Regions from separate parts of the Paenibacillus sp. FSL H3-0329 genome, predicted to be linked through region 1. Evidence: riboswitches for the same ligand, from Rfam matches in the RefSeq annotation. Region 1 holds a riboswitch; each other region holds the start of a gene.
The links. A riboswitch is a leader RNA that binds a small molecule or an ion and turns the genes downstream of it on or off. The one in region 1 is predicted to bind cobalamin.
Positions count from the first base shown of each region.

Region 2: it holds a riboswitch for cobalamin, as region 1 does, so the genes downstream of both, NSQ66_RS02310 (anaerobic ribonucleoside triphosphate reductase) here and NSQ66_RS04505 (DUF4430 domain-containing protein) in region 1, are expected to answer to the same signal.
Region 3: it holds a riboswitch for cobalamin, as region 1 does, so the genes downstream of both, NSQ66_RS03835 (S-layer homology domain-containing protein) here and NSQ66_RS04505 (DUF4430 domain-containing protein) in region 1, are expected to answer to the same signal.
Region 4: it holds a riboswitch for cobalamin, as region 1 does, so the genes downstream of both, metE (5-methyltetrahydropteroyltriglutamate--homocysteine S-methyltransferase) here and NSQ66_RS04505 (DUF4430 domain-containing protein) in region 1, are expected to answer to the same signal.

Region 1 is NZ_CP150150.1:1,040,907-1,049,128, forward strand. It holds gene NSQ66_RS04500 (hypothetical protein) at 1-2,467, shown strand, start outside; cobalamin riboswitch at 2,595-2,798, shown strand; gene NSQ66_RS04505 (DUF4430 domain-containing protein) at 2,968-5,532, shown strand; gene NSQ66_RS04510 (methyl-accepting chemotaxis protein) at 5,735-7,441, shown strand.
Region 2 is NZ_CP150150.1:521,990-530,211, forward strand. It holds gene nrdG (anaerobic ribonucleoside-triphosphate reductase activating protein) at 1-208, opposite strand, end outside; gene NSQ66_RS02310 (anaerobic ribonucleoside triphosphate reductase) at 205-2,190, opposite strand; cobalamin riboswitch at 2,432-2,667, opposite strand; gene NSQ66_RS02315 (MTH1187 family thiamine-binding protein) at 3,046-3,354, shown strand; tRNA gene NSQ66_RS02320 (tRNA-Thr) at 3,449-3,520, shown strand; gene NSQ66_RS02325 (undecaprenyl-diphosphate phosphatase) at 4,244-5,047, shown strand; gene NSQ66_RS02330 (hypothetical protein) at 5,325-5,540, opposite strand; gene NSQ66_RS02335 (DUF3221 domain-containing protein) at 5,857-6,201, opposite strand; gene NSQ66_RS02340 (SDR family oxidoreductase) at 6,393-7,214, opposite strand; gene NSQ66_RS02345 (MarR family transcriptional regulator) at 7,228-7,641, opposite strand; gene NSQ66_RS02350 (ASCH domain-containing protein) at 7,969-8,222, shown strand, end outside.
Region 3 is NZ_CP150150.1:870,874-879,095, reverse strand. It holds gene NSQ66_RS03835 (S-layer homology domain-containing protein) at 1-4,535, opposite strand, end outside; cobalamin riboswitch at 4,699-4,900, opposite strand; gene NSQ66_RS03830 (cellulase family glycosylhydrolase) at 5,243-6,964, shown strand; gene NSQ66_RS03825 (hypothetical protein) at 7,035-7,328, opposite strand; gene NSQ66_RS03820 (hypothetical protein) at 7,349-7,930, opposite strand; gene arcC (carbamate kinase) at 8,123-8,222, opposite strand, start outside.
Region 4 is NZ_CP150150.1:4,882,153-4,890,374, reverse strand. It holds gene NSQ66_RS21700 (FtsX-like permease family protein) at 1-930, shown strand, start outside; gene NSQ66_RS21695 (DedA family protein) at 949-1,572, shown strand; gene NSQ66_RS21690 (undecaprenyl-diphosphate phosphatase) at 1,623-2,483, shown strand; cobalamin riboswitch at 2,583-2,789, shown strand; gene metE (5-methyltetrahydropteroyltriglutamate--homocysteine S-methyltransferase) at 2,944-5,247, shown strand; gene NSQ66_RS21680 (DUF1540 domain-containing protein) at 5,394-5,546, opposite strand; gene NSQ66_RS21675 (DUF4349 domain-containing protein) at 5,975-7,090, shown strand; gene msrA (peptide-methionine (S)-S-oxide reductase MsrA) at 7,182-8,168, opposite strand.

The sequences.
Region 1 (8,222 bases):
AGCGGTAATGCTCTCTGTAGCAGGTAAGAAAAAAATCTACGTGGCTCTAAACGTACCTATCACCGAGTTGTCCGCGCGGGCGGTGGAGCTTACAGAAATTCTGTATAGCGTGCTGCCGTATGAATTCCGCCGTAGATTAGGCGTGATTACGTATGCGAATGAACCGCAAAGCCGTAAATATATACATCTTAGCTTTGTGGAAAAAGGTTCACTTCGTCCCGGTGACCGCAGTATTGAGAAGGATTATACCTTTGATTTGGCTTCCGGACGGATGGGGAATGTCGATTTTGGCGAGTCCCGCCAGCCTTATGCTGATTTGGTATGGAAGCTGTTACTGCTGAATCCAGGAGATATTAACGACTTCGTAAGCTTCGCCGATCAGATTCTGCGTGGAGAGAGTCCTGAGCACAAGCTATCTCTTTCTTTCTATAATGAGCTGGCTATCTTTTATGAGATTGAGCAAGGGAACGAGCATTTATATACGGAAAACAAGAGTGCGGTGCTAAGTGGTTTGCTTTCATACCTAAAGCCAGACGGTGCAATTCATTCTAGAATCCGCTTGAATGATATTTTCTTAGAACGGTTTGACCGGGAATTTGATCTGATTCGGCAAAGAAATGTGCCAGATCCGGCGATTATGGAATGCTTTAAAGAGTATTTTGTACTTAAGGATCACAATTACAGGGTCAGAATCGTGGATTATTTCATCAATGGGATGCTTCATAGTGTGGAAGCGGGCCGCAAGGATATTTTGAGTGCTGCTTACGGGATCATTGAGAGTAATGATGAGTTAAGTGCAGCTTACTTCCAGCGCGTGATGTCTGAAACTTATTTCCGTAAGCAGCTACTTGAGCCTTATATGGAATCAAGACTAGCTGCGGCGTCCAGATCTGCGGATATTCTGAGCTTTGTGCTCCATTGGGGGCGGTTCCTGCCAGTGGCGTTAGAGCAGTCTTTTGCTCAAAATGCTGTGAAGGATTATTTGCTAGAAAAGCTTCAGCTGGAGCATGATCCGGTGGCTTCTGTGGCGGAAATTCATGAAATTGTAGATAAGGCAGAAAAAGATCGCCGCAAAGGAACAGGAGTTGCTCCTAAGGCACTCTCCCTAATGCAGGATCTTGCTGCTTCAGCAGATAGATTCTTACTGAACCGCTTATCGCTTTCTGATATGACGCAGGAGGAGCTTCTGGAGGTAGTTTTTTTACGGTATGGTAATGTTGTCGATTGGCAGCCGCCACTGGATAGGATTAGCAAGCAGAAAGAGAATGCGCTGCGTGCCGCTTACCGCTGGTTTGGTGAAGAGAAGCCAAATGAAGAGATTTTTACAGGATTGTCTCCGCAGGAACTAGATGATGTGCAGCTACTGGGTCGTCGTTTGCTAAAAGAGGCGCGTGTTCTAGAACCCTTTGAACGGCTTCCGCTAGCCTTTTACTATACAACTCAGCGTGAAGGGGGTCCGCTGGATTACGATGCGCTTCTGGAGCTGTTAAAGCGTAAAGCCGGTTCCGACAAAGAAATCATCTATCGGTTTTTTGCTTGGTCGCAAGGCAATCCTTTATTTACGGTTTCGAATAAAAAGCTGCAACCGGGTTACCGTAAGGCGATTCTGAAGTATTTCCTGAGCAGTGATCGTGAAGCGTTCAAGAATCGGGAATTCCGAAAGAACTATGTCGCGGCAGCTCGGCCTGCTCTGCAAAATGTGTACAATGAAGCCCGCTCCCAACTGGCTTCCCCGCTGGCGCGCTGGATCAGCCGCAGCCGATTTCGACTCTTAATCTCCGGCTCCATTACGGGTATTCTGGTGATTATTGCAATTATCGTATTCAGTATGCTGCGTCCGGATGATACGAAGACGGCTCTGCCGGGAACAAGCCCTGAGCCGACCCCTGTTCAGAGTGCAGGCAATGTGCTGCCTCCGGCTTCAGTATACTTGAAGGATCAGAGCGGCGAAGGAGATAAGGGGAGCAGCATATTGGTGTTCACCTTCGCAAGTGCAGATGACTGTGTGCAGTTTCAACCGACTGAGATTAGTTTAATGTCTTCGTCTACAGAGATAGATAAAAGCTTTAAGGTCGCTGCTACGAATGGGACTTGTCCAGTGCCGTCAACGGATGGGACGGATGAGAGAAACGCCGCTGACGAGTCAGATGCCGCTGGCACTACTGGAGGAACAGCAGAAGGTGCAGATGCTACTAATGCTGTAGCTGATGTATCTCCGTCTCCTACGCCTTCCTCTGATGCTGAGGACAGCACTGGGTTGCCTTCCGCAACAGCTGTGACTGAAGGGGAACAACCTTCCTATCAGGTTGAGGTTACATTGGAGCCTGGAGCGACAATTTTAGAGAAAAGTATGATCAAAGCCGGAAGATTTACATTGATCGTAGATCCCGATCCTAATATTCCACCAGCTTCTGATTCAAGTGCTGAACCTTCCCCAACTGCAAGTCCGGAAGGAACAGTCGAATAACAAGCTTTCTGAACAGCAATACCTACCGGCAGGTGGCGTATTGCTGTTCATTTTTTTGCTGCCCTTACTAAGCTTTTCTATAGACATGCTATGTATTAATAGATATGATTATGGATGTCAAAATAAGATACTACATACTGGAAAAGGTGCAGACTCTATCAATCTAGTCGTCTGCTTAAAAGGGAAGTCCGGTGCAAGAGTCCGGCGCGGTCCCGCCACTGTATGTGCGGAGTTTTTCTTCTATAAGCCACTGCCCCTAAGGTAGGGTGGGAAGGTGAAGAACAGCGATGAAGCATCAGCCAGGAGACCTGCCTTTTTCGTGAGCGTTTCTATTCTTCGTGGGGTAAGAATGTGGAACATATACAGATGGACTGTTGGCAGGAAGCAAGCGCCTCAGCCTCGATTTGTAATCTTCCCTGACCGCCCTCCAAAGGGGCGGTCTTTATGTTATGCGTCTTATTCCCAGCAGTACCCATTCTTATACAGAAAGAGGTTAAACAATGAAGAAAATCATGTCTTCCAAGTTTGTAGCACTTGGGCTGGCCTTATTCATGGTCATTTCAATTCTAGGAACATCTCTTGCTCCGGCAGGACAAATATTTGCAGAAGCGAGCGCTGGCTCCGGTCTGGAAGCAACTGCTGCGGAGCGGATTAATGTTGCGGATGCGACTTATGCGGCTGCAGAATATCTCTTGAAAGGTGGCGTGCAATCGGATTGGCAAGCTATTGGATTAGCGCAAGCAGGATATAAGCTGCCAGCCAGTTACCATTCAGAGCTTGAGAAAAAAGTAAAGGATGCAGCTGGCAATTTCGCCAATGTAACCGATTATGCTCGAATCGTGCTCGCAGTGAGAGCGATTGGTGCAGATCCTACTAGCTTTGCTGGTAACGGAACGACTCCTGGCTATAATCTGATTGAGAAAATTTATAATAACAGCAAGCTCAGTGAACAGACGCTAAATAATCCGGTATATGCTTTACTTGCGCTGGATTCTGGTAAATATAATATCCCAAGTGACGCGAAATGGACGGCGGATAAGCTCCTTACGGAGATTCTCTCCAAACAGAATCCGGATGGGGGCTTTGCATTAACCTCAGGCGCAAGTGAGCCTGATATGACAGCGATAACCTTGACGGCTCTGGCGGCACATAAAAATAATCCCGAAGCCTACTTAGCAGGGCTACAAGCCGTAGCTTGGTTATCTGCAGCTCAAGATAGCCATGGGGGTTACGGTGACAGTGCTGAAAGTAGCGCACAAGCAATCCTTGGACTCGCATCCTTCGGAGTTGATCCTAGTGGATTAGAATACACCAAAAACAAAGTGGATCTAATGGAGAACCTGCTTAGCTATCGTCTAGCTGATGGTAGCTTCACCCATAGCCGTGGTGGAAGCAGTAATGTTCTGGCGACAGAGCAAGGACTTCAGGCGCTGGTTGCGTATAATTTGCTGTATAAAGGAAGCAACAGTAAGCTATACGATTTTTCCAAATCCTCCGTTCAGAGCTCACTCATCTACGCTCCTGTAACGATTGAGGGACCACGGGCCACGTTGGCACAAGGGTACGCCTATGCTGGCAACGCACTTGGAGCGTTAGAGAAGCTGGCGCTTCAAACGAACTTGCCGATCACGAATCCTTCGGGCAGTTATGTGACTGGCATCGGAAGTATTGCTGCTGGAAGCTTTGGTGGTTATGACGGATGGATGTATGTTGTATCACGTGACGGAAAATGGATTAATCCCGATGTAGGCATGAGTGATTTTGTACTTAAAGATTCAGATCAGGTACTGGTTTATTATGCCGGAGATGACACTAAACTTGTGGATTCCGTTACCCTTTCCAAACAAAATCTTAAAGAGGGCGATTCTTTTACTGTCACTGTAACTAGTAAGACGTGGAAATGGGACGCTGCTACGAATACTACCTCTCCTGTAACGGCAAAAGCTGCGGGTGTTCAGGTCCAAATTGGAGCTCACACGGTAACGACGAATGCTAAAGGTGAGGCCGTATTCTCAGGAAATGTGCCCGCAGGTGACTATACACTGTCTGTAACTGGCTACCGCGAAGGTAAAGCGCCAACGGTTGCTAAATATACAAAAGCTATAAAGGTAACTTCTAAGAATGTAACAGCTTCTCTTACCGTTGAAGGCCCGGAAGGATTGATTAGTGAAGGGACTTTAAAAGCCTCCAATGCTCTTGAAGCGTTGCAGCAACTAGGATCTACCGATGATTTTAAAGTAGATATCACCAAATCGTCTTATGGCAACTTTGTATCAGGTATCCATGGAGTTTCGCAAGGTACTTACGACGGATGGTGGAGCTTCGTAGTATCACGCGGCGGGGAGTGGATATATCCAAGTGTGGGTATGGATGCGTTCGAACTACAGGAATCCGATCGTGTGCTTGTCTATTATGCAGGTGAAAATACACAGGTTATAGATTCTGTGGCGCTTTCCCCAACGCAGCCAAAAGCTAATGAAGCTTTTACCGTAAAGGTTTCCCAGAAAAAGTGGGTGTGGAATCAGGACAGCTTCACTTCTGATCCGGTTACCTCACCAGCTGCAGGTGTGCAGGTTTCGATTGGTGATAAGAAGGTAATCACGAATGAACAAGGTGTAGCTGTTGTTGAGGGGGGTCTCCCGGCAAATAGCTATACAATGACTGTTACCGGTTATGTTAAAGACAGCGTACCGAGCGTAGCGCGTTATACTCAGTCTCTGACTGTTGGATCGTCTGTTATTGCTCCAGCTAAAGCTACCGCTACCCTTTCAGTGATTGGAGATAGCCGGAAGGGAACCATCCTAGCCAGTACAACAGTAGCTCTAAAAGAGGGCGAAACGGCTTATAGCTTACTAGTCAGTCAATTAGGCACCAAGGTAGTATCATCCGGCAACGTTGGAAGCATCTACGTGAAATCTATTGACGGATTGGCTGAATTTGACGGAGGCCCAAGCAGCGGATGGAAGTATAAAACGAACCGGGATGCTGATCCAAGCATCAGTGCAGACAGTTATATTTTGCAGAACAGTGATACTTTGTACTGGTACTATACCTCTGGAGAATAAGGAAGAGGAATGATTAATTAGGCGGGCACAGGGATTCGGAGTAATAGCGGATCGGGTGCCCGCCCTTTTATTTTTTTGGAAAAGTCGTTTTATGACAATATATACTTTTATTCGACACAATATTTAAAAAATCATCAAACTCTTAGCCCTTCCGACCGATAAAAATAGATAGATCATAAGATAATGTGAAGGCGGAGTGTAGATGAAAAATTTGAAAGTGAAATACAAAATAGGGTTGCTTTTGGTATTCGCTGTAATCATGGTGAATGTTGTAGGGGGCATAGGCATCATCACGATGACCCGAATGGCCGAAAAAACAAATGAGACATATAATGAAAATTTATTGCCTGTTTCTTACGTAGGGCAGATGCGTACGAATAATCGGGCTATTGAATCCTATCTTTTGGAGCGTTTGATTAGCGTAAATGCCAGCAAAAACAAAGAACTTTCTGAGAGTATTCAAGTGAAGGTTCAGGATAATAATGAACTTATGAACAAGGTGAAAGCGATTCAGTATAATGATCCTGCTATTGTAAGTAAAATCAAAGAGTATGAGTCCTTTTTGCCAGATTATCGTGCACAGCGGGATAACATTATAAAGATTGCTGATAGTAATCATAATCAAGAGGCCTATAAAGTATTTTCAGGCGAATTTAACGAATCCCGTGAAAAAATGATCAACCTACTTAAAGGAATTAGTGATTCTTTGCTTAAAGATGCTGATGAACACAATTCAGATTCCATGGCAACCGCTAAAAGCATGCGGGTAAACAATACCATAATGATTACGTTCGCCTGGGTGATTTGTTTCGTAATTAGTATTGCAATTATTCGACTGATAACAAAACCCCTTAAAGAACTGCAAGGACTAATGAAGCGGGCAGAAGATGGAGATTTGACCGTAATAGCAACGTACACCGCCAAGGATGAGATTGGCCAAATTAACAGTTCATTTAACAATATGCTGCAGGGCTTGCGGAAGATGATGCAAGGAATTGCAGAGAGTGCAGAACTGCTGTCAGCTTCATCGGAAGAGATGAGCGCTAGTGCTGAGCAGACCTCATTGGCTTCACAAATGATCGCTGTATCTTCTGGAGAGATTGCGGCGGGTTTTGATGAACAGACAGAGAGCATTAACAATACAACACGTTCCATAAAAGCAATGACCAATGATATTGCAGCCGTAGAGGGCAGCAGCTATGAAATGTCAGACCTTATGGGGGTGGTCTCTGGTTCATCAGATCGTGGGGTAGAGGCTGTAGATCAAATCATTGTGCAGATGAAGGAAATTGACCTCAGTGTAACTCAGAGTCAGGAGATTGTTTCTAATCTGGGGACATTGTCACAAGAGATTAATACAATTATTACAACGATTAACGGTATTGCTACACAGACGAATCTGCTTGCACTCAATGCTTCTATAGAAGCGGCACGAGCTGGGGAGCATGGACGGGGATTTGCTGTAGTTGCTGGAGAAATACGAAATCTGGCGGAAGCAACTAGAAATAGTTCTTTGCGGGTTACAGATATTATTACACATATTCAAAAGCAAACCGAAAGCGCAGTAGAATCCATGGCTTTGGGGACTGAGCTAGTCACTAATGGCGTAGTTCAAAGTCATCTGGTATCTCAAGCCTTTCATGAGATTCAGACTTCCATTAAAGAAGCTACCCTGCAGACAGCGGAGATCAGAGAAGCGGTTGCTCATGTCGCCTTAGAATCACAAGGTGTGGCAGCAGCTATGGAACAGGTCAACGTTATATCTAGTAAAGGCGCAGAAGGTGTTCAGGACACAAGTGCAGCGAGTCAGGAGCAACTATCCGCAATGGAGGAAATGTCGGCTTCAGCTCAGTATTTAGCGGTGCTCGCAGAAGATCTGCAAAAGACATTGTCCAGCTTCAAACTATAGGCTTCATAATATTGTTAAAACCAGCAGAGCAGCGGTTCTCCAGTAACGGAGATCGCTGCTCTGCTGTTTGTGGTTATAGCAGATTGGGAGCAAGCGCGAGCCAGTTGGTCTCAGTTGGTCAAGGTGGGAGAGATGTAAGTTGGTTTCAGTAGGTTGCGGGCAAACATATGCTATGTGACCTCCAGCGACACTATTGGCAGGCAAGACAGAGGGATGGAAACAATAAAAACTTCGGCGATGATCGGTATGCTCGTACCCCGTAACCTGTAAACCGTACCCCGTACCCCGTACCCCGTACTCCGTACCCCGTACCCCGTACCCCGTACCCCGTACCCCGTACCCCGTACCCCGTACCCCGTACCCCGTACCCCGTACCCCGTACCCCGTACCCCGTACCCCGTACCCCGTACCCCGTACCCCGTACCCCGTACCCCGTACCCCGTACCCCTAGTGTCCCCGGCTGTTCTCTAGTTTTTTAAACACACTATCTACTTGATATTCCCCAGTTTAAGGTCATCTGGGTCCGATAATGTGGGCTTATGCTTACCCCCACAGGCTATCGGACACAGCCGCCGCTATTTGCCCATTTATCGCCATTGGGGCGAAGTTTCGGACACCAGCGCAGCTATTGGTGTGGAAAACGCTGAAAACTGGTTTATTTCGCATCAATAGCGGCTATGAGGTCCGATAGCGTCCGAAATATAGCTAAATCCAGCAATTAAGGTCATCTGGGTCCGATAACGTGGGCTTATACTCACCCCCACAGGCTATAGGACACAGT
Region 2 (8,222 bases), 520 kb from region 1:
GTGTCAGACCATCCAGCAAAGGGTTAGCGGCGATTTCTGCAATAATTTCATGTTGTCGTTCTAAGGTGAAGACTTCTCCATATTTAAAGTTCCATGTCTCGGGATTAAAACATCCCGGGCAACGATGGCGGCAGCCGCTGAGAAAGAGGACGGCCCGCATGCCCTCTCCCTCGTTAATCGACTCCGGATAGTAACCGCAAATATTCATAGATGCTTAACGCGATCCCGTACTTCAGCTTGTTTGGCGGCATTAAAGCGGGTCTGATAGTCGCCGGTTAAATAACCTGTAACTCTGCGCAAACGGCGGATGTGCACGTCATTCTCATGTGCGTTGCAGGAAGGACAGTTTGTCCCAATTACGCCTTCGTATCCACAGCTGGAGCAGCGGTCAATCGGATGGTTAATGCTGAAATAGCTGACCTGTTGTTCGAGCGCATATTTAATGATTTTGATAAAAGCCGATGGGTTGTTGCGGGCATTGCCGTTTAATTCGACATAAGAAATAGCCCCGGCATTGCAATATTCATGGAAAGGAGCTTCCAAGCTGATCTTCTGAGCAGCACCCAGATCGAAGTATACAGGGATGTGAAAAGAGTTCGTATAATATTCACGGTCGGTTACGCCCGGAATGGAACCCAGTACCTTGCGATCAACTTTTGTGAATTTACCGGACAAACCTTCTGCTGGAGTTGCGAACAGAGTGATGTTGAGATCCAGTTCCTCACTTTTCCGATCGCAATAGTCCCGCATATGACGCACAATAGCCAGCGCCTTGGCATGAACTTCCATATCCTCGCCATGGTGTTTGCCGTACATAGCTTTCATACATTCCGCCATACCGATGAAGCCAAGAGACAGACTGCCATGCTTTAGCAGATCGCCTACAGTGTCATCAGGTGCAAGATGCTCGCCGCCTTCCCAGACGCCTTCTCGCATCATGAAATCGGAAGCTTTAGCTTTTTGTGCGGTTTGAATGTGGAACCGATGAAGAAGTCCTTCCAGCGCAATATCCATATAATGATTTAGATCTTCATAGAAGCCAGCTTCGTCTGCGATGGTACGTCTGCCTGTTACTGTGCCGTGTGCCAGACCTAGCCGAACCAGATTCAGTGTATTAAAGGAAAGGTTGCCCTTTCCAGAGCAATGATTACGACCAAAACGGTCACCGAGCACTCGGGTTCGGCAGCCCATTGTAGCGAACTCCGTATCAGGATCACTTGGATCATAATACTGCAAGTTGAGCGGAGCGTCCAGATTAGCGAAGTTTGGATATAGTCTGCGCGCAGAACATTCAGCCGCTTTTAGGAACAGTTCATAGTTAGGATCGCCTTGTTGTTGATTGATTCCTTGCTTGCATTTGAAGATTTGAATCGGGAACACTGGTGTTTCTCCGCTGCCAAGTCCGTTCATAGTTGCTGTTAGCAGAGAACTGATCACAAGCTGACCTTCTGGTGAAGTACAAGTACCGTAGTTGATGCTGGTAAACGGTATTTGTCCACCGGATCGGCTGGACATGGTATTCAGATTATGTACCATACTTTCAGCCGCTTGCAGGGTTTCGATTTCGGTTTCCTTTAGTGCAAAACGGAACGCTCTTGGATATAACTCCGCCAGATCGGTCCGGCTCATCGTAATCTCGCCCAAAGATTCATCAGCTTGTCCTTCTTCAAAATAATCCAGACCCTTGCGGAACAGCTTGGCGAAGGATTTGGTTACATAAGGTGCCAGATCATAGTCGAGTTTATTGGCGGATACACCACCATATTGAGCATTTTGCTGGGATTGGAAAATAATCGCTACCAGAGACATAGCAGTCATTATTGAGTTCGGAGGACGAACGCTGCCGTTGCCGGTATTGAAACCTTCACGGAGAAGTTTATCAAACGGGATAAAAATACAGTTCGTCGTTCCAATCGCGTATTGATCCAGATCATGCACATAGACGACATTGTCATCAATAGCCTGCACTAGCTGCGGCGGCATCGTAAAATTGCGGGCGTACCATTTTGAATATTCACTGCCGAACTTGCTCATTTTACCGGAGAAACTCTCTCCATTCAAATTGGCATTCTCGCGCAATAGGTCCATATCCCGACTGTCGATAATATCCCGGCCTAAATCAATGAGCTCTTCTAAAAGAACTTCCCGTGCATTTTCTACTCCATTAAATTGTCTCTCCAACAACGTCATTGTACAGCTCTCCTCTCAGTATAAAAGAAAAACATCTATCATCAAATCCATATATCCATAGGAAGTTGGACTGCCATAAGCAGTCGTATATTTGTTCTGATTACATAAAAAAAGCATCCCCTACCCGAGGATGGCAGAAAATGCCCGATGCGTTATGTAAATATCCACACGGATATTTGCAGAGGTCTCTACGTAGATGACCGCATGCGGACACCATCCCTGTTCCTCGCAGGCATCAATAGTTGGTGTCGTCGAAACAGGTAGGTCTCCTGGCTTCCGTGGGATCTCTCGGCGCCTTCCCAAGGGTGTTCCTAACCCTCAGTGGCATCTGCCGGGAGATGTGGATTCTCAAGCTTCCCAGAAGCTTAAGAAGGCCATCCGGTTACAGTGGCGGGACCGCAGCGGATTCTCACCGCGCTTCCCTATTAAGCTCTAAATCCGGTTAAGGATCAAAGCGCCTGTCTCCACTATATTTTGTTGTCGTTAGATAAAAATAACCCAAGATGTTGTGTTTGTAAACAGTTTTTTAGAAAACCCGCGCGGGGAGCGGGTTCTTTAAAAGTACTCCACAAATGATCCACAGGCTGTCCATAAGTAATCCACAATTGATCCACAGGGAGATGCGAAATGATTCATAAATTGTCCGAAAAGATGCCACAAAGAGTCCATAAATATAGTGCAGATGACCCTAGAATTTGCGCATGAGAAAATACTCTTAGCCCAAAGTCATATTTTGGAGTAATCAGAAGAAATAGAAGAGATAAGGGAGGATAATCTTGCTTAGTTTGTGACAGAGCGGTGGAATTGTTACAATGGAAGAAGATAGGTACTATAAAATTTCGAGGAGGTATTCTCATGCCTATTGCTGAAGTTACAGTTATTCCAATTGGAACAGGCAGTACCAGTCTTAGCAGCTATGTTGCGGATATGCAGCGGGTGCTGAAGACAGTAGAAGGGATTACATATGAACTTACGTCCATGGGGACGATCATCGAAGGGCCTCTGCAACGCATTTTTGCCGCGGTAGAAGCTTTGCATGAGTCTCCTTTTGCCGCAGGTGCAGAACGTGTCTCTACCTCACTTAAAATAGACGACCGCCGCGATAAACCCTCCACTAGCCGTGGAAAGTTAGAGTCTGTGGAGCGTAAGCTACAGGTGGATTAGCAGTTTAGGAGGGCGGAAAACAGGGAGAAATAGGCTTGCGTTTCTGGCTGAAAGTTGTATAATATTTTTTGTTTGACAGAAAAATCAGCTTTAAGCTGGTGTAGCTCAGGGGTAGAGCAACGCACTCGTAATGCGTAGGCCGGGGGTTCAATTCCCTTCACCAGCATCCCAAAAAACCATACGTGGCGCGGATTTCCGAGGTTTCGGGACCGCGTCATTTTTCATTAAATCCCCTGGCTTCTAACATTCTTCTAAAAGATAAGACATGGCGAAATCGCTAATGAAAACGGTATGACTAGTGGTCACTGTCGAGCAGATGGAAGGTGTGTCGCAAGCTGACAGCAGTCAGAATGAAGGATGGTGGAGGAGGAGCAGCATAAGCTGCTTTTCTCTTGCGGGGGCAGATTGGTTAGATGGTAATTACTATAAAAATAAAAAAAGACACCACAAGGTGTCTTAGTACAGATACTTTTCGCTCGAATTTCACGAGCTCGTCAGTGAACTGAGTTCATAAGCAAGACTGGCTACGGCTAACAGATGAAGAGATAAAGTAATATTAATGTTAAAATGTGCGGTAATATTAATTTTCATAGATAACCACGCTCCTAAAGTATAAATACACATAAAGAAAACTTTATAAAGCGCTTGGCCTGCCATCATCAGTGCCAGGTAGCCATCCTGTACAGACGCCTTAGCGTTTCGACAGTAACATTATACTTAATATTTTGTGTTTTGCAAACCAAAGCCCCCTTAAGACTGAAATAATGAGCAATGTGACAATTATGTCATTCTGAATTGAATATTGTTAGGTTAATCGATGGGGAAGTTTACGTGTCTCCCTTATACTGGAAATTAAATGATTTTATTTCCGAAAGGGGACAATCCACTGATGACTGACGTAATTAAAGCAATAATACTTGGCATAATAGAGGGCTTAACTGAATTTTTACCAGTATCATCTACTGGACACCTTATTTTAGCAGGCGATTTGCTTAGCTTTGAGGGAGATGCTGCAATAACTTTTAAAATTGTTATTCAGTTGGGTGCAGTGATGGCAGTTCTAATTCTTTATTGGAAAAGGTATTTGGAAATTGGGGTTAATATGATTAGAATGGATTTTTCCAAAAGCAAAGGATTAAATGTCATTCATATGATTTTGGCTATGTTACCAGCATTAATCCTATATCTTCTCTTCAAGGACACAATAAAAAGCCAATTATTTGGTCCAACCCCTGTTTTGATCGGTCTAGTTGTTGGTGGGGTGTTGATGATCATTGCAGCGCGGAATAGGCGGACTGAAACCGCTGATACTATCGATGGGATTAATTATAAACAGGCTTTCGGAATTGGTCTGTTCCAATGCTTGGCGTTATGGCCGGGATTTTCGAGATCAGGTTCGACAATTTCAGGTGGCCTGTTGCTTGGCACTAGCCAAAAAGCCGCCGCAGATTTTACATTCCTTATTTCCGTGCCAGTTATGTTTGGTGCAAGCTTGTTGGATTTGTACGATAGTCGTGATTTGCTGAGTTCTGACGATTTACTTCTAATGTTAATTGGCTTTGCGACATCCTTTCTTGTGGCAATGATTGCAGTAGTGACGTTCATCAAACTGATTAAGCGACTTCGATTGGAGTGGTTTGCTCTATACCGGTTTGTTTTAGCAGCTCTCTTCTATTTAATTGTCATACAGTAATTGGATTAGTCAATATGAACATCATGGGAAAGAAGCTTTTAAAAAGGGCTATACATCATATCCTGCACAGATTAAACTAGAGGTTCAAAACAAGGGGAAATCACCAAACAAGACAAAGCTCAAGTAGTCTATGAACTAAGGAATGAATTTTCGGTGAAAGCACTTCTACAGCTAGCCATTATCCCTCGTTTGTTTCTTCTACCATTAATATCACAAAGTGATTTTACAAGTGTTTGGGAATATGAAAAACCCCACCAGTTTAAGGTGGGGCTTTTGCTTACCAAGTATTATAGTTCGACTGATACTTAACTTGTTTATTCTCATAGCTCTCATTGGGGTAATCACGTCTGACAGACTGCAAGTAGCCTGAAATTGCAAATGCTGCAATAAGCCCTCCTATAATTCCTGTGATTAAGCTGAATGTTGAAAATCCGAATGTGGCAACTACTCCAATGGAAGACAATGCTACAAGCAATAGACTGAATATTTTCATCTTTATACACACCTCCATTTTGTATATGTAGTAATTTGAAAATTAAGATTGATACGTTACTATATTTGATCGGTTTCGATAAAAATAATAATATTTCAGCAAATCTTTAGACGGGCTTCATACTTATTTAAGCTAAGAGGATTATAGTAATCACATAACCCCCTTATAAAATAGATCTAGACCCTGCCGAAAGTGGTGGGGTCACTTTTTTGCACAGAGTGCATTTATAAATATGGATTTCTCCTTAAATCTACACAAAGAAGCGCCGCCCCTTTTGGAGACGCCGCTTCTTTATAGTAGATTCTATTCTTTTTGCTCAATTCTTGATTTTGGTGATTTTTTTGGCGGTAACTTGTGCAGGGAATGAATCATCACTTACTTCAAAAAATACTTTAATCTCATCGCTTTTTTTATATTTAGAAGGTGCAACTTTATTTACCCAAATGGCTTGAGAGTACTCATTAGATTCGAGAACCTCCTTGTATTCCTTGTTCAAGTCTTCTTCTTTTAATTCGGAAATTACTAAAATTCTTTTATTTTCTGCATCTATTGTATGTACAATTCCTTTCAAAACTTCATCATTCTTACTACAGGCGGTGACTAATAACAAAAAAACAAAAATAAGAGTCCATTTAATAGTAGTACGTGGTTTTTGAATCATGGACCTTCCCCTCTAGTGGTTACGACATTAGTTTAAAATCGGTTGCACAGGCATAGCATTTTGTACATTACCAATATAAGAATAAACAGCAGCATATCCATTATGACGACCTTTATTGATTCCCCTCGCACGCGGCAGTAACAATGTATCCTGAAATGCTTCCTGATGGTTTAGCCAAAAAACCACCATGATTAAACTAATTCGTACTTATAGTCATGTGCAAATTCTTTGAATGTAATGGGTCTTTTACCAAGTAATATTTGTAAATCGGGCGTGATTTTTTTGGCTAATCCAATTTTTGCAGTGAAGTAAATTCCAATCATAACAGTCACAAATTCTTTTTGAATTCCTTTTGTTAACATTTTATCTCTAAACTGAAGAACTGATGGATTAACATATTTGATTGTTTCTCCTAGCTCTTCAGATAAAATTTCAGCTACTTCATAGTAATCTAGCGCTTCAGTTCCCGTTAACGAGTAACCTTTATTTTCATGACCATTCTCAGTTAGGATTCTAGCTGTTACAGTACCGATATCACGAACATCGATAAAGCTAGTCTTGCCTTTTCCTGCGGGTACATAGATCTCCTTTTCTTTACGTAGCTCTTCCCCATGTTGAGAAATTAAGTTTTGCATGAAGAAACTTGGGCGTAAAAAAGTATATGGAATTCCTGATTTTTTAATGATTTTTTCAATTTTATGGTGTGGAACAATTGGGTTTTTCTCTACGCCCAATAGAGATAGAAACACAATGTGTTCAACTCCGACTTCCTTTGCGATATCTATGAGGGGTTGGAAATATTTTTTTGCGTCAGCTATATGAGGAGGGCGCAGTAAAAATAATTTTTTCACTCCTGTTAACGCTGGACGAAAAGAATCAGCATTTTCAAAATCAAAATAAACATACTCACTGTCTTTTCGATGGGAGGCAATTTTAAAAGGTGTTTCACTTTTCCTTAGTTCGTTAACCACTTCACGTCCTACATTACCGGTTGCCCCTGTGATTAGAATCATAAGTCTCACTTCCCTAACTAATATTTAAATAGATTGTTTTAAGCACGTTCATAAACGTGGACATTTCTTGTTCAGAAATATTTTTAAGTGCGTTATCCATGATTTCGTCACTAAGAACTTCTATTTGACTCTTAATTATCATTCCCGAATCTGTAATGAATACAAGATTTGATCGTTTATCATTTGGATTATCTCTAATGTCCAGAAGTCCTTTTGCTTTAAGTCGCTCGAGTATACCCGTTATTGTAGGGCGATCCGAGTAAGTTCGCTCTGCAATCATAGCTGGAGTTGTTCCTTCTAAATGAATAGATATATCTTTTAATACTGCCCATTGAGGAGCTGTTACATTATAAAGTAAAAGTTTTTTTGTTAAGCTTTTTTTCATTTCAAGACTTACTCTTATTAATAACTGTCCTGGGTTGTCCATAAATTAATTCCCCTCTTTATATAGTTTGCACACTAACTACTTGATTAGTATACAAACTATATTCTCCTTTATCAATTTTAATTATTTTATTTGTTTAAATTGTGGGGAGTTACAGGTGAATGTCAATAATATTGATATTTAGAACTTTTGTTTGTATATAATAAAAATGAATGTTCTTATTTTTAGAGGCGATCAATCATGGAAATGAGTATCGACCAAACGGTTGGGATTATTTATCAAGTCAAGGAGAGCAAGATTACACAACGCGAGATCGAGATCCGTGGCATCCGTGACAAACGTCCAACATAAACAAAGGGGATAAATATCATGCGGTGTATAACAATACGGCAGCCTTGGGCGACCTTAATTGCTCTTGGTGAAAAAGAGTTTGAAACTCGTTCATGGAGAACAGCCTACCGCGGCGAGTTAGGCATCCATGCCGGAATGAGGATTGACAAAAAGATTTGTGAACAGGAACCGTACAAATCAGTATTGGCGAAACATGGCTATACAGCGAATAATTTGCCGACAGGAGCTATTATTGCTACAGGTCAGCTCGCGGGATGTTATGTGGTTACTCC
Region 3 (8,222 bases), 170 kb from region 1:
ACGGTCTCTACATCTGCTTTGGCCCATGCCGATACTGTGTTGATATCTTTAATCGCTGTTCCAGGCTTCGTCGCCGGGATGGCCAATGCTCTGACGATAATTGCGGCCATCTGCTCACGAGTAATCTTGTCATTCGGCTTAAATTCATTATTAAAGCCTGTGATTAGACCTGCCTTATGCGCAGCATTCACATATGGATAGAACCAATCGCCTAGAGCGACATCCTTATAGGTAATGCCTTTATCACTCTTAATATCAAGTTCTAATGCAGAAACGAGAATCTTAGTGAACTCCGCTCTTGTGATATAAGCCTTCGGATTCACCTGACCATTGTTACCTTGGATATACCCTTTTACTGTAGCTGTTTCAATCGCTGAATAGGCCCAGGAAGAGATCTTATCAGCATCTGTATACAGTTGTTTAATATCATTCGTATTCTGGGTAGGATCCTTAGGAGTCACTGTTGGAGATGGACTCACATTTGGATCACCACTGCCTTCCGGATTAGCTCCCCCACCAGGAGCCGGAGTAGCACCAGGCTTAGGCGTTGGGGTTGGGCTCATCGTTGGTATCGGTGCATTTAGATCCACACCCAAATTCGTAGTATAACGCCACTGAATTCTGTCCCCGGCACTTAGGTCATATGAAGATGCACCATAATTAGGATATTTCCCATTCACATTATACATCCATCCACTGCCGCTGCCATGGTCAAATTCCCCATCACCAGCTATGGATTCAACATACACACTTCCAAAGTCACTGTTCCAGGAATCTCTATAGTCGATACCGCGGCTATCCAGCACTCTTTTTAGTACAGACCACACTGTGTCACCAGATTGTAGCTCTACCTGTACAGATGGAACAACATATCCCTTATTAATCGTAAGCTTATCCACGGACAGGATTACATATGGTTTCGATGGAGTGGTTCCGCCACCATTGTTGCTGCCATTTCCTTCACCATTTCCACTACCATTACCTTCGCCATTACCGTTACCACCGTCGCCGCCAGGTGTTTGTACTGCACTGGAAGCATAAGCAATGTAGTCAGTGAAGTGATTGGTTTTTACAATTAAATCATTTCCACTATCATAGGCATACTCAGACTTACCGCTTGCAAAACCTAAGTCATCACTTGCAAATTTTTGAATGGCATGAGGAGTGCCATTTTGAATATAAGCTGCATCTTTTCCTTTAAGGTCCTTAAAGGTTAACGTAATAAATTGACTGAATTCTACTCTTGCACTACCACCCATGGAAAATGTTTGAAGAATGTTATCAAGCTTCTTGTCCCCGGGAATAATCTGATTCACACTATCTTTTAGTGCAGATTCTCCACCGGTTAAAGCTGAAATCAGTTCAATTGCAGAGGCATCCCCACTTGTAACTTTTGCACCCTTAGGAATGACTACAGATACGTTACCTTTTATGGCCTCTATCTGAGGAAGGTCGCTGTTACTTGGTAAATTGACACTAACCTTCGATTGATTTCCCTCCGGAATAGCTACTGTGATTTCTTTGTTGCTATCTCCAGTGCTGATCGGAACGATATAATCATTAGCGTCATTTGGGATTTCAACTTTCGGGTTCTCCCCAGAAGGTAACGGAAATTCTTTCGGACCCTCTGGTTGCCCAGGCCCAGGTTCTTCTGGTTGTTCCACTTTCACATCATTCATATCAAAGAGACGGTTGCTATGATTGATCAGACGATCATAAGACACAAGTGCATACGTACCTTGGTCCGTTGCCATATTGTCCACTTTGCCTGTGAGGATATGCTTAAATCCACCCTCAGGTGCAGCAAAGCTAAGCAGTGCATCAATAAGCGAATTTCCACTTTTAACAAATCTAGCGTCCGTGTGCGGATCTACACCTACACCAGTTAAGGCTACAATTACCTGCGAGATACTCTCGCTGCTAGTGCTTCCCCAGCTTGTAAATCCGCCTTGATTGTTTTGGTTATCGGACAGCCATTGGATGGCCCGATCCACGGCAGCTTTTACATCATCTCGGGTTGCATAATAAGGTGCAAGAGCTTGCATCGCCATCGCAGTCATATCGATATCGGCTTTGGTTACGCCTAATGCCCAGCCACCAGCTTGTGCTGTACCTTTTTTAACCTCTTTATCTAAAATATACTGAACTAGTTTTTCTCTTGTGGTCTGTTCTGTAACTCCATCAACTACAGGGATCTCATAGTTATGGCTATCTAGCGCAATCAGAGCAAAAATCGGACCATTATTGCCTTGCTTTTGGATATATTGATAATCAGCGAGTGCTTTTCTCAGATCATATCCCGCAACATTTGTGATATCTTTTCCGATAGAGGTAAGTCCTAGAATCGCTCTGGAATTCTCTGTGCTTTTATTGGCGTCGAGTTTTCCATCCTCTTTAATGATCGATGCTATTTTCGTTGCTACATTGTTGTAATAAAGATCGTAATAACCGTTAGGTACTGTATAGTTCGCCCGTGCCAGAGAAAGGATCGACCATTCTCCACTACCTGTACCAAACGACGGATTCTTTACAGTGTTTAGAATATAGGCAAGGCTTTTATTTAATTGTTGTTTGGCTACAACAGTAGTAGGTTGTTCTAATTGCACATCATTCATATCAAAGAGACGGCTGCTATGATTGATCAGACGATCATAAGACACAAGTGCATACGTACCTTGGTCCGTTGCCATATTGTCTACTTTGCCTGTGAGGATATGCTTAAATCCACCCTCAGGTGCAGCAAAGCTAAGCAATGCATCAATAAGCGAATTTCCACTTTTAACAAATCTAGTGTCAGTGTGCGGATCTACGCCTACACCAGTTAAGGCCACAATTACCTGTGAGATACTTTCGCTGCTAGTGCTTCCCCAGCTTGTAAATCCGCCTTGATTGTTTTGGTTATCGGACAGCCATTGGATGGCCCGATCCACGGCGGCTTTTACATCATCTCGGGTTGCATAATAAGGTGCAAGAGCTTGCATCGCCATCGCAGTCATATCGACATCGGCTTTGGTTACGCCTAATGCCCAGCCACCAGCTTCTGCTGTACCTTTTTTAACCTCTTTATCTAAAATGTACTGAACTAGTTTTTCTCTTGTGGTCTGTTCTGTAACTCCATCAACTACAGGGATCTCATAGTTATGGCTATCTAGCGCAATCAGAGCAAAAATCGGACCATTATTGCCTTGCTTTTGGATATATTGATAATCAGCGAGTGCTTTTCTCAGATCATATCCCGCAACATTTGTGATATCTTTTCCGATAGAGGTAAGCCCTAGAATCGCTCTGGAATTCTCTGTGCTTTTATTGGCGTCGAGTTTTCCATCCTCTTTAATGATCGATGCTATTTTTGTTGCTACATTGTTGTAATAAAGATCGTAATAACCGTTAGGCACTGTATAGTTCGCCCGTGCTAAAGATAGAATCGACCATTCTCCACTACCTGTACCAAACGACGGATTCTTTACAGTGTTTAGAATATAGGCAAGGCTTTTATCTAACTGTTGTTTGACGGCAACTGTAGTTTCCAGTTTGTAAGTAACTTGATAAGTTACATTTGTTTTGTTTCCAGCTCCGTCAAGAGCCGTTACAGTAATTGCATTACTGCCTGAATTCAGAGAAGCTTTGTACTCCCCATTCGCAGGTGATAAAGTAACACCATTCAACTTCACTTCTGGAATGATGTCACTATATACATTGTCTGTGACAGCTACTTTGAAGCTTATATCTTTATTAGATACTTCCTGTTTATCTTGTATGCCACTTACAGTAATAACAGGGGGTTCTATATCTAATGCATGGTTAAGCCCTACAAGCGCATGATCTACACTTATTTGAGAGCTTGCCATATTTTCGAGCACGGAATAGGCTTGATAAACTGCCGATTGTACTACTGGTCTGTCCAAAATAGTTTCTTTATTAGGGTCACTGTTAATCTCGGCGATTTCCGCAGTTAAAGCATCCTTATTGGCAAGTTGAACTGGGATTTCTCCACAGCCGCCAAGATCAGAACCATAGCCATAAGTGGTGAACTGAGTTCGAATGATATCACCGTCTTGAGGCTTATAATCGGTCATCCCAAACGGAGGAAACACATTATTTACTGCATACATCCAACCCGACATGGAAGTATAGTCAAACTGACTTAACCACTCTGGGTCTGCTTTAGTGCCGACTGTATTCCCATCAGCTGAAATCATATCTAAAATATATTGTGGAATATTGACTTCGCTTCTGCCACTATCTTTAACTTCTGATAAATAAAAACCACTATCTATATTTCCTAAATATCTATAATTCCCATCTCCTAGCGCACGTGTTATTAAAGATGCGCCATTATCGCCTTCATAAATCGGAACTTTAATAGGTTCCTTAATATACCCTTGGCCTACGGTGAATTTCTCTACGGCTACAGTTACGTACCCTTTAAGAGTAGAGCTTGCTCCATTTGCTTGAGCCGGGATAACACTTGTAGAGAATGTCGTAATAAATACAGCTACAATGAGTAACCACGCTAAAAACTTATTTTTCTTCATTTTTCCATAACCCTTCCCTTCATACCTATGATAAAAAAACAGAATAAACTTTCTTATAACCACAAAAAAACCACTCAACATAAACGTCAAGAGGTTAAGATAGTGAACCACAATACTAGCTGGCAAACACTATTCAAGCACCTCTCTATCGATCGTAGAGTTTGATGGTGTAACAGAAAAAGGCAGATATTCTGGCTCAAGTATCATCACCCTTGCTGCCTTCCCAGTTTCCCAGTGGCATTTTGCAAGGACTCCTCTTTCACAGCGGCGGGACCGCGCGGGATTCACACCCGCTTTCCATTTAACCAATCTATGATTGTACTTCCGCAACTATCATAGTTGGCACCTATTTCTAATTTTAAATTTTCATGCTTCATCATATCTAATATATATGCTTTTGTCATGTTATATTTCTTTTTTGTATAACGGGCAGCTAGAGATAATCCTATTGAATAACCAATTTCTACGAGTAGGGATATTTAAATAATTTCTTTATCCAACTGTGGGGAAAATTAATTTAAATCACTAATTCTTATATGAATTTGCCACAAATTAGTAAGGTACTCGCTGAGTGAATTCTATGTTAGGGTATATTCAGAAAGCGTTTACAAAAATAACATTGGAGGTGTTCGTGTTCATCTAACCACCAAGTACAGCGTCAAAGCCAGGTCCAAGCATCCTAAATTTATCTCACAAAGGAGAATTCAATGACTACGCGAATCCAGAAATCCTTCTTATCATTGACACTTGTCACCGCTCTTCTGCTCTCTCTGTTCTCATCCATGGCTGCAGCTGCAACTAAGGATGAGCAACAAGCTAAGGCAGCGCCAAAGAGTAAGATCCAATCCTATGTAGACGAAATGCAGCCCGGATGGAACCTCGGTAATACTTTAGATGCTACAGGTGAGGACGAAACCTCCTGGGGCAATCCTCGTGTGACCCAAGAACTTATTAAAAAGATCGCCGCTCAAGGCTATAAAAGTATTCGGATTCCTGTGACCTGGGATACTCACATGGGTGCGGCACCAGACTATACCCTAGAAAAAGCCTACCTCGACCGTGTGGAAGAAGTTGTCGGCTGGGCACTGGACGCCAAGCTTTATGTCATGATTAATGTCCATCATGATTCCTGGCTATGGGTAAGCCATATGGAAGAAAAACACGATGAAACGCTGGCGCGTTATAATGCAGCCTGGACTCAAATTGCCGATCGCTTTAAGGACAAATCCGATAAGCTGATGTTCGAGAGCATAAATGAACCTCGGTTCACCGATGGTGGAAGCACAGACGAAGCAAAAATGGAGCAAATGCTTACTGAACTCAATAACTCCTTCTATCAGATCGTGCGGAAATCCGGTGGGAAAAACGACCTCCGCCCACTTGTATTGCCTTCATTAGAGTCTTCACCTACACAAACAAGAATGGATCATCTCTATAAGACGATTACGGCTCTAAACGATCCGAATATTATTGCGACCGTTCACTTCTATGGCTTCTGGCCTTTTAGTGTGAACATTGCCGGCTACACCACATTTGAAAAAGATACAAAAAACGATATCACTCAAACTTTTGATAACGTTTACAATACATTTGTAGCTAAAGGCATCCCTGTCATCGTCGGCGAATTTGGTTTATTAGGTTTCGATAAAGACACGGGTGTGATTGAACAGGGCGAGAAGCTTAAATTCTTCGAGTATCTGACTTATTATTTGAAAGAAAAGAAAATGACTTCCATGCTCTGGGATAACGGGCAGCATTTCAACCGTAAAACTTATAAGTGGTCTGATCCTGAACTCCACAATGTATTAATGTCTGGTCTGAAGGAGCGTTCCTCCAGCACCGAAAGCGATTTGGTCTACCTAAAAAAAGGTGCACAAATCAAAGATACCAAGGTTAAGCTAAACCTGAACGGCAATAAGCTAACCACCATTAGTGCCAACGGAAAATATCTGACCAAAGGTAAAGATTACACATTAAATGGTGAGGAGCTCATCCTCAAAGCCAGCCAACTCAAAAAGCTCACAGCTTCCCAAAAATACGGTGAAAATGCCGTGCTGACTCTGAAATTCAACAAGGGTGTTGCGTGGAGGCTTAAGGTGATTGTGTATGACACAGCTAAATTAAGCGATGCAAAAGGCACGACTGAATCCTTTGCCATTCCGACCACCTTTAATGGTAACCAGCTTGCCACAATGGAAGCTGTATATACCGCTGGTGGCAATGCAGGTCCGCAGGACTGGACTCCATTTAAGGAATTCGGCAATACCTTCTCACCTTCTTATAACACTAAAGAAATCAAGCTGCTTCCCGCGTTCTTTAAAGATGTTAAAGACGGCGAGGTTATCCTAAAATTCCACTTCTGGAATGGTGATATCATCACCTACAAGATCACGAAGAGCGGAGCAAACGTTGTAGGAAAGTCCTCTTAAGCATCTGTCCTGTTAACAATACAAATAGGGGTGTCCCTACGCGGGAACACCCCTATTTGTATTGTACCCATCACATATAAACCTCGTCATACGAAATTATCATCAACCGATAAATTAAATAAACGCCAAGATAGGCTCCGGTAATAAGAAACATTGGATTTAAAAATATCGCATGGATCGAGGTCATAAATACAGCATGATCCCTTAATATTTCGTAAATCGCCAAAGCGGAAATATTTCCAAAGATAATCGCACTTAAGACCGAAGCAACATTAAATACCATACGCCACTTTATCGATTTACCTTGTAACATCAGCATGACAATGGGAACAATAATACTACCAAGTACGATTAGAAATTTCATCCAGTCACCTCGGTAAATTTTTAATCGTCCAGTTCCACGCTTTCGATTTGTCCGTCTGCATTTACCGTCCACTCGATTTCAACGCCATTATTTAATCCGAGCTTGTCTTCATCTTCAATGACTATATGATCAGGAATCGTTAAGGTTTGCTCTTTACCGCCCTCCACTTGAACGGTAATCTGTTTATCCTTAACCGCAGTGATCCTTCCGTCATATTCAATCTGCTGCAAAACAATCTTTTGATTCGGATCTGTAATGGTAACCCGCTTGCCACCGTCGCTTAACAGTTCAACCTTTTTATGATAGCTATCTTTTAACGAAACATCCTTGATAACTCTCTGAATGCTCACTCCCTCTGGAAGTTCCCCAGTATTTGAACCGGGTGACGCAGATGTCATGGGTTGTTCTGTTGCGTTATTCGTAGGCGCAGGTGTAGTAGCTTCTGCAGAAGGTGCTGTGGTTTCTACTTGAGCCGTTGGAGTAGCCACTTGAGTCTCATCCGCTGCTTTAGTGCATCCACTTAACAATACCGTACATGCACAAATACAACAAAGAATTGTAGCCCTGGTAAAACGTTGTGTTGTTCCTTTATTCGATCTCATCTTTTACCCCCGCATTTTAATGTATTCTTTTTTATATAGTGGACATAGTTTTACCTCTTATCTTCCTTTTATTCACCAGAATATGGCCATCTGAAAGCAGCAGTTGAGTAACAATTCATGAACATGTCAAAAAACCGCCCTGATTTAGATCAGTGGCGGTCTCCATGAAATGATGAGATAAATAAGATCATATTAATTTACAATATGTGTGCCAGCCTGTTGGCTCATCGCAGCTTTCATATTTTCCGGATTAGTAATGATAACTCTACGTCCCTCCTTTTTCAAAAAGCTA
Region 4 (8,222 bases), 3.0 Mb from region 1:
CTCAAGACGCACGGACTCCCTTATGAAGCGCTTAGTATCCCGATTAAATATGCTGAGGTCGAAGCTCAGACTGGACCCGATCGCACTTTACGCCTTCCCTTGATTGCTTTTAGTGATTATAATCTCGCCCTGCAGCGTGCAGGTTTCACAACGGCTGAGCGTGCTCTGGTGGGCAACGAAGGTCTGGTGATGATTGGTTCACAGCGGGATCGCAGTTTAACAGAAGGCAGAGTAAAAGCGGTCTATTCCTTGCAGCAAGGACTTGCCATTAAAGAAATAGGTTATACCGCGCAAGTCCCCATTGCTGAATATTTATTGCCGGAGCTGGATGGTAGAGATGGCGGGGATTTTAGTGGTGTCGTGATCAGTGATGAGCTCTACAGCGCTATTGATCCCGTGCAGACGGATCTTTATACAGGTTTTTATGTAGAGGATTTTCCACAGACGGTAGGTATCGCAGATGATCTTGCCCATAAAGGCAAACAGTCCTATGAAAGTGATTCTCCGTATGCGATTGTGATCAGCGGCACGCTGTTTGAGCTTCAGAAAACATTGTATAACACAATGCTTTTTGCTTCATTGCTGGTGGGTACTGTCTTTTTTATCGCGGCAGGCAGCTTTCTTTACTTCCGGTTATATACCGATCTTGATCATGATCGCAATCAATATTCCACTTTGTCCAAGATGGGGCTTACGGATAAAGAACTCAATCGAATAGTCACAATTCAGCTCGCTCTATTGTTTTTTGTGCCGGTCGGAATAGCTATTTTACACAGTGTGTTTGCCTTTATTGCGCTTCAACGGTTGTTCTACTTATCTATCGCAACGGAGACAGGCGCGGTGTTACTCGGATATTTGGCTGTTCAAGGACTATACTTCTTTTTTATTCGCAGCCGCTATTTACGCAACCTGAAGAAGAACTTGATATGAGAAATGGGGGTAACAAGAATGCAAGCATGGATTACAGATTTTATGGAGCAGTTTGGTTACTTCGGTATTTTTCTGATGCTGGCCTTTGAAAATATATTTCCACCAATTCCTTCAGAAGTGATCCTGCCCTTTGGAGGATTTATGACCACTACGACGAGCTTAACGATCCCTGGTGTAATCATTGCTGCCACTGCTGGATCACTACTGGGTGCAGTAATTCTCTATTATATTGGCCGATTATTGGATGTGAGCCGGTTAGAGAAACTGGTTGAACGCTGGGGGGGCCTAATTCGCGTCACTAAAAAAGATATCCACAAGGCTGACGCCTGGTTTGATAAATATGGCTATTGGACTGTATTGTTTTGTCGGATGGTTCCTCTGGTCCGCAGTCTGATTTCGATTCCGGCGGGAATGTCAGGTATGAAATTTGGAGTATTTATGATCTTCACAACGATTGGCACATTGGGATGGAATTTGCTGCTTGTGCTTATTGGCGCGGCTTTGGGCGAATCCTGGGAAGACATTGCCATGTACATGGATGTGTACTCCAATGTGGTCTATGTACTAATTGCTGGCGGATTAGTTATTCTTGGGTTTCTGTACTTCCGCAAACGCAGCCGGAGAATGAACACTGAGGGCTAAGCGGGTGGAGGACTGATAATAGAAATGACTATTAAAAAGGAGGGAAACACATGGAGCTATTAACGATTATTAAAGCCATTATTTTGGGGCTTGTTGAAGGTTTAACCGAATTTGCTCCAGTATCCTCCACGGGTCATATGATTATTGTTGATGATATGTGGCTGAAATCACAGGAGTTATTTGGACAATATACGGCAAATACCTTCAAAATAGTTATTCAACTGGGTTCTATATTAGCGGTTGTTGTGATTTTTAGAAATCGATTCATTGATCTGTTGGGCTTAAGGCGTTTCAGCCGTAAGCAGTTGGATCCTGTAACAGAGAAGCTACCGCAGTTAGAGCAGGGCGGGCACCTCAAGCTGACACAGGTTCTGGTAGGGTTAGTGCCTGCAGGTGTGTTAGGTGTTCTGTTTAATGATTATATTGATGAGCATTTATTCTCTACCTCAACGGTGTTAATTGGTCTAGTGATCGGGGCTATATTAATGATTATTGCGGATCTGTTTGGGCCGAAGAAGATCAGAACTGAGAGTGTAGATCAGATTACATACAAACAGGCACTTGGTGTAGGTCTTGTACAGTGTTTTTCGTTATGGCCTGGATTTTCACGCTCGGGCTCGACGATTTCTGGTGGCGTAATCCTCGGGATGAGCCATCGTGCCGCTGCTGATTTTACGTTTATTATGGCAGTACCCATCATGGCAGGTGCCAGTCTGTTGTCACTGATGAAGAACTGGCAATATTTCACCATGGACGCGCTGCCGTTTTTTATTGCAGGCTTTATTAGTGCCTTCCTATTTGCGCTGTTATCGATGCGTTTCTTCTTAAAACTGATCAATCGTATCAAGCTCTTACCGTTTGCTATATACCGTATAATTCTTGCTGCTGTAGTATATTTCGTATTTTTCTAAGTCCGTTATAAGGAATCGATATAACAGAAGCCCCAGTAATCTATTGCAGATTGCTGGGGCTTTCACGTATGATGACATCAGATTAAGACACTCAAATGATGAATGATATCGGAGACAGGTGCTGACCGGAAAATAGTAATTCGGTAGGCTTAATAGGGAAATTCGGTTCGAAGCCGATGCGGTCCCGCCACTGTAACGGAAGAATCTCGAGCAACAGAGGTCACTGGCAATTTACTACTGCTGGGAAGACTGCTCAAGATGTTGACGCCGCTAGCCAGGAGACCTGCCTGTTTCAACAGCACTGCTTCACCTACGGAAGATAGGGAGGTGTTAGACGTTAACCATGGGTATATCATGGGCGTCTTTCCCTTTGACTTTTTTAGGGAAGGGCGCTCTTTTTTATAGGAAAGCAAGTAGTTTTGGAGTTTGAAATAAGAGATTGAAGAGGGAGTGTATCGAAATGACGAATAAGGTAAAAGTAAGCAATCTTGGATATCCGAGAATCGGAAAGAACCGCGAATGGAAAAAGGCACTGGAGGCATTCTGGCAGGGGAAAATAAATGAGGAGCAATTCCGCTCCGAAATGGCAGCAATCCAGCTGCAGCATTTGAAGACCCAGCAAGAAGCAGGAATTGAGCTTATTCCGGTAAATGATTTTACATTTTATGATCATGTGTTGGATGCGGCTGTTATGTTTGGAATCGTACCTCCACGGTATGCGTATGATGGCGGCGACATCGGGCTTGATCTTTATTTTGCAATGGCCCGTGGTAATGCTGAGGCTACTGCCTGCGAGATGACCAAATGGTTCAATACGAACTATCACTATATCGTTCCAGAGATCGGCACACAAACACCACGCCTGACTGAAAACAAACCTCTAGCGGCTTATCGTTTTGCTAAATCGCAGGCAGGGATTGAAGGTAAACCGGTACTTTTAGGTCTGTATACCTTCCTTAAGCTGTCCAAAGGTTACGCAGCGGCAGATATCGCCAAGATTGCTGCACGTTTTGTTCCAGTCTATGTTCAACTGCTACAGGAACTGAAGCAAGAAGGGGTAAGCTGGGTACAAATCGATGAGCCAGCGATTGTTACAGGCATAAGTAAAGAAGAATTAACACTGCTTAACTCGATATACACAGACATTGCCGGCTCCGTGCCGGGCTTGAATATTATTTTACAGACGTATTTTGAAGCTGCTGAGCCGCTGGAGGCACTGCTAGAGCTGCCTGTTCAAGGCTTGGGTCTTGACTTTGTGCACGATGGTGGAACGAATCTGGCTTCCATCGAACGTCTTGGCTGGCCGAAGGACAAATGGCTGGGTGCCGGAATTATTGATGGACGGAACATTTGGCGTTCCGATTTAGACGCCAAGCTGCAACTGGTAGAAAAGCTCAGCGTTCATGTACCGCTTGATCGTCTTATTCTTCAGCCTTCTTGCAGTCTGCTGCATGTCCCAGTCACCGTTCAAGGTGAAGTGAAGCTGAAGGCGACAGTTAAGAATGCGTTAGCCTTTGCCGATGAGAAGCTTAAAGAGCTTAGTCTGCTCGGAGCAGCCGTCGCAGATAAAGGAGAAGCTTCTCAAGCAGCGCTGGCCGCTAGTCGTGAAGCTATTGCAGCGTTCCGCGCACTACCTGAGCGTGGCCGTAAGGATGTGGCGGAGCAAGTGCTTGCACTTGCAGCTCTACCAGACCAACGCAGTCTGCCTTTTGCTGAGCGCTTAAAGGTGCAGCAAGAGAAATGGCAGCTTCCACTTCTGCCAACCACTACAATTGGTAGCTTTCCGCAGACAGTCGAAGTGCGCCAGGCGAGATTGAAATGGCGTAAAGGGGTCTGGAATCAGGAGCGTTATGATGGATTTGTTCGTGAGCAGATCGCGGATGCAATTACCTTCCAAGAAAAGCTAGGTCTGGATGTTCTGGTCCACGGCGAGTTCGAGCGTACAGATATGGTGGAGTTTTTCGGAGAAAAGCTGGATGGATACTTGTTTACTAGTAATGGCTGGGTTCAATCCTACGGTTCCCGTTGCGTTAAGCCGCCGGTGATCTACGCGGATATTGCATTTATACAGCCTATGACTGTTAAAGAAAGCGTCTATGCACAATCGTTGACGAAGCTTCCGGTTAAAGGAATGTTGACGGGCCCTGTTACTATCCTCAATTGGTCATTTGTACGTGATGATCTCAGCCGGGAAGAGGTAGCCAATCAAATTGCTCTTGCCCTTCGCCATGAAGTAAAAGCGTTGGAAGATGCAGGCATCGAAATGATTCAAGTGGATGAGCCGGCTATTCGTGAAGGACTTCCGCTAAAGGCAGAAGACCGTGAGCATTACCTGAACTGGGCAGTGAAGTCGTTCCGTGTTGCCACGAACCATGTGAAGGCTACGACACAAATTCATACGCATATGTGCTACAGCGAATTTAATGACATGATCGATTCAATATCGGCTATGGATGCTGATGTAATCTCCATTGAGACTTCACGTAGCCATGGTGAGCTGATTATCAGCTTTGAGGAGCAAGCCTATGATAAAGGAATCGGTCTTGGAGTGTACGACATCCATAGCCCGCGGGTTCCAGCTGTCGAAGAAATGACTGCGAATATCGATCGTGCGCTGCGGGTGCTTGACCCTGAACAGTTCTGGATTAATCCGGATTGCGGTCTGAAAACGCGTGGCTGGCAGGAGACAGAGGATGCACTACGTAACATGGTAAGAGCTGCTGCTATTGCGAGGGAAAAGACAGGGGTTATTGCTTCTAAATAGACTTAAATAAATTAGAGCCAGGGTAATTTACCCTGGCTTTTTAGTTCAATTATTTTTTTGTAATCAGCTACTTGATAATAATTCTCAATCTTGTTAGAATGAAAAAGAAAAAGAAGGAACCGTGGAGGGTCCCTTTAGGCATTTACTTATTTACTTTCGAAAGTTTTGCAATCTGTTTCTTCTGCGCGTTTTGGTTCTTGGGAGCTGTGGAAAGCTACGAAGATCGATTCAGCGCTGCATTTGTTCTCTTCTGCCCAGTGGGTGCAGGAGTTAACTTCACAAACTACGTCTTTTGCCATGAGGGTTCACCTCCCCTTTTAGTAATTGACAGTATCATTCAAAGAACGGCTCTGTTCAGCAAGGTGGAGCTTGTCTCAGCAAAGCCGTGTCACGCCCTCATTCATTATGAATAGAGGGTATTTGGATTTTTTTACTAGGTTAGACGTGGTAATTGTACCAAATAATGAGTTTGTAAGCAAATGAGTTCTTTAACTTTCAGGACCCCTCCCACATAAAAAATATGTCCAATAAGAGCCGCAGAAATGCGGCTTTTTGTGTATTTCAACATGAAAAACCAAAAGAAATTTACCGAAATTCCATATTCCAGTGCAACCTTCCAAGTTTTGGGGCGTCAAAGAAATGAGAGACGGAAGAGATCTGTATAGAACATGACATTCCGTAACGTTACAATGCTAGGGATTACCACTACATTTTTGGAGGAATGAGAATGCGCAAATGGGGTCTGCATTACTTATGTTTATTAATTCTTGCGGTGGTATTGGCAGGTTGTGGCTCGGGTGATAACAATTCGGCAGCTGACAAATTAGCTAGTGACGGCGGAAATACGAGTAATTCTGCTGCAGCAACCACTGAGCAATCTTCAAAAGCTACATTAGCGGATAAGAACACCTCAGCAGAGGCTGAGACAGCAGCGGGAGGCAACGAAGCCCCAGTTGAAAAAGGTTTGACACCAGAGAACACGGATCAAGCAAACGCGGGATTCACGGGCAGTGATGTCGTGGAAGGATTGAACAAGAAGCTTATCTATCATGCCAATCTGACTATGGAAGTAGAAGACTACGGTAAAGCTCAGACTGAAATTCGAAACATGGTAACGATGGCTAAAGGATATATTATAGAGTTTAACGAGAACATGTCGCAATATGAGCAAGGGGGGACGTTTATCCTTAAGGTGCCAGCCTCCGGATTCTCTCCTTTTCTGAATAATTTGGAAAAAGTAAAACACGAATCGCTACAGCGCAGCATTCAAGGTCAGGATGTCTCGGAGGAGTATGTTGATCTAGAGTCGCGTCTGAAGGCAAAGCAGTTAATGGAAGCTCAATATACTGAGTTTATGAAAAAAGCAACGAAATCAAGTGATCTGGTCGCCTTTGCAAACGAGCTTGGTTCGATTCAAGAAACGATTGAGCAGATCAAAGGCAGAATGCGATATATAGATCAGAACGTATCCTTTTCAACGGTAGAGCTTAGAGTGTACCAGACGGATGAGAGCTTAGCTGTGAAGGAAAAGGCAGAGCAAGGTCCATTGCTGGAACGCGCATCAGATGCTTTAAAAGGAAGCCTGAACGCACTATCTGTTATGTTTCAGTGGATTTTTGTAATTCTTGCAGGCGCATTGCCGATTCTAATCGGTGTGGGCATTATTTTAGCCATCGTTTGGTTTGCCCGCAAAAATATCCGCGTACGACGGGAGCAGCAGACCCAGCGGATACGGCAGGGAAATCGGGAGCTGAACAAGGAGGTACTCCCTGCACCAGCAGAGCCAAAGGTGAAAACCTCAATAAAGGATAAGAAAGCGAACGAGGACGAGAATAAAGAATAAGCTCCTATGAATTAAAAAGCCTCCAATTCATGGTATACCGTGAATTGGAGGCTTTTCTATAAGACAGTACAGTTTCGCACGTTATCGAAGATTAGGCATGCTGGAAGAGTACACGATACTCGCCATAGCCCTCTTTCTCCAGATCCTCTTTCGGTATAAATCGCAGTGCCGCTGAATTAATGCAGTAGCGCAGGCCGTTTTCCCCTGGACCATCGTCGAAGACATGACCTAGATGGGAATCTGCTACTTTGCTGCGCACTTCTGTGCGAACCATCAAATGGCTGAGGTCCGTCTTTTCCTTCACGACGTAATCGCGGATTGGACGTGTAAAGCTGGGCCAGCCACAACCGGAATCGTATTTATCCTGCGAACTGAATAATGCTTCACCAGATACGATATCTACATAAATGCCTTCTCCGTGGTGATCCCAAAAATCATTTCGGAAAGGTGACTCTGTAGCGCTATTCTGAGTGACTTCATATTGAAGTGGCGTCAGACGTTCTTTCAAGCTTAGTTTCTCTTCTTTATGTGTCCAGTGGGTTTCGATAAAATCCTCTCGGCCGGAACCCTTACGGTAACGTTTGTAGTGGCCCGGGTTCTTACGATGGTAGCCCTGATGATATTCTTCGGCAGGATAGAAGGTTGCTGCCGGGAGGATCGGGGTAACAATCGGGTTAGCGAATCGTCCGCTTTCTTGCAAAGCTGCCTTGGAAGCCTCTGCTTGTTGCTTTTGCTCTTCAGAATGGGTGAAGATAGCCGTTCCGTAAGAGGTGCCGCGATCATGGAATTGTCCACCCGCATCGGTTGGGTCAATTTGCTGCCAGAATAACTCAAGCAGCTTGCTATAAGGGAAAATTTCTGGGTTGAACGTAATTTGTACCGCTTCAACATGTCCTGTGGTTTCGGAGCATACCTCTTCATAGGTAGGATTCACTGTATGCCCGCCAGTATAGCCGGAGACGACACTAATAATGCCTGGCAATTCCTCGAACGGCGAGACCATGCACCAGAAGCATCCACCTGCAAAGGTTGCTTTTTCCGCCTTGGAATTTATATGGTTAGTCTGATGTTCACTCATTAATATCCCTCCATTCATGTAATGCAATTAAATAGATCACAATCTAATTATAAA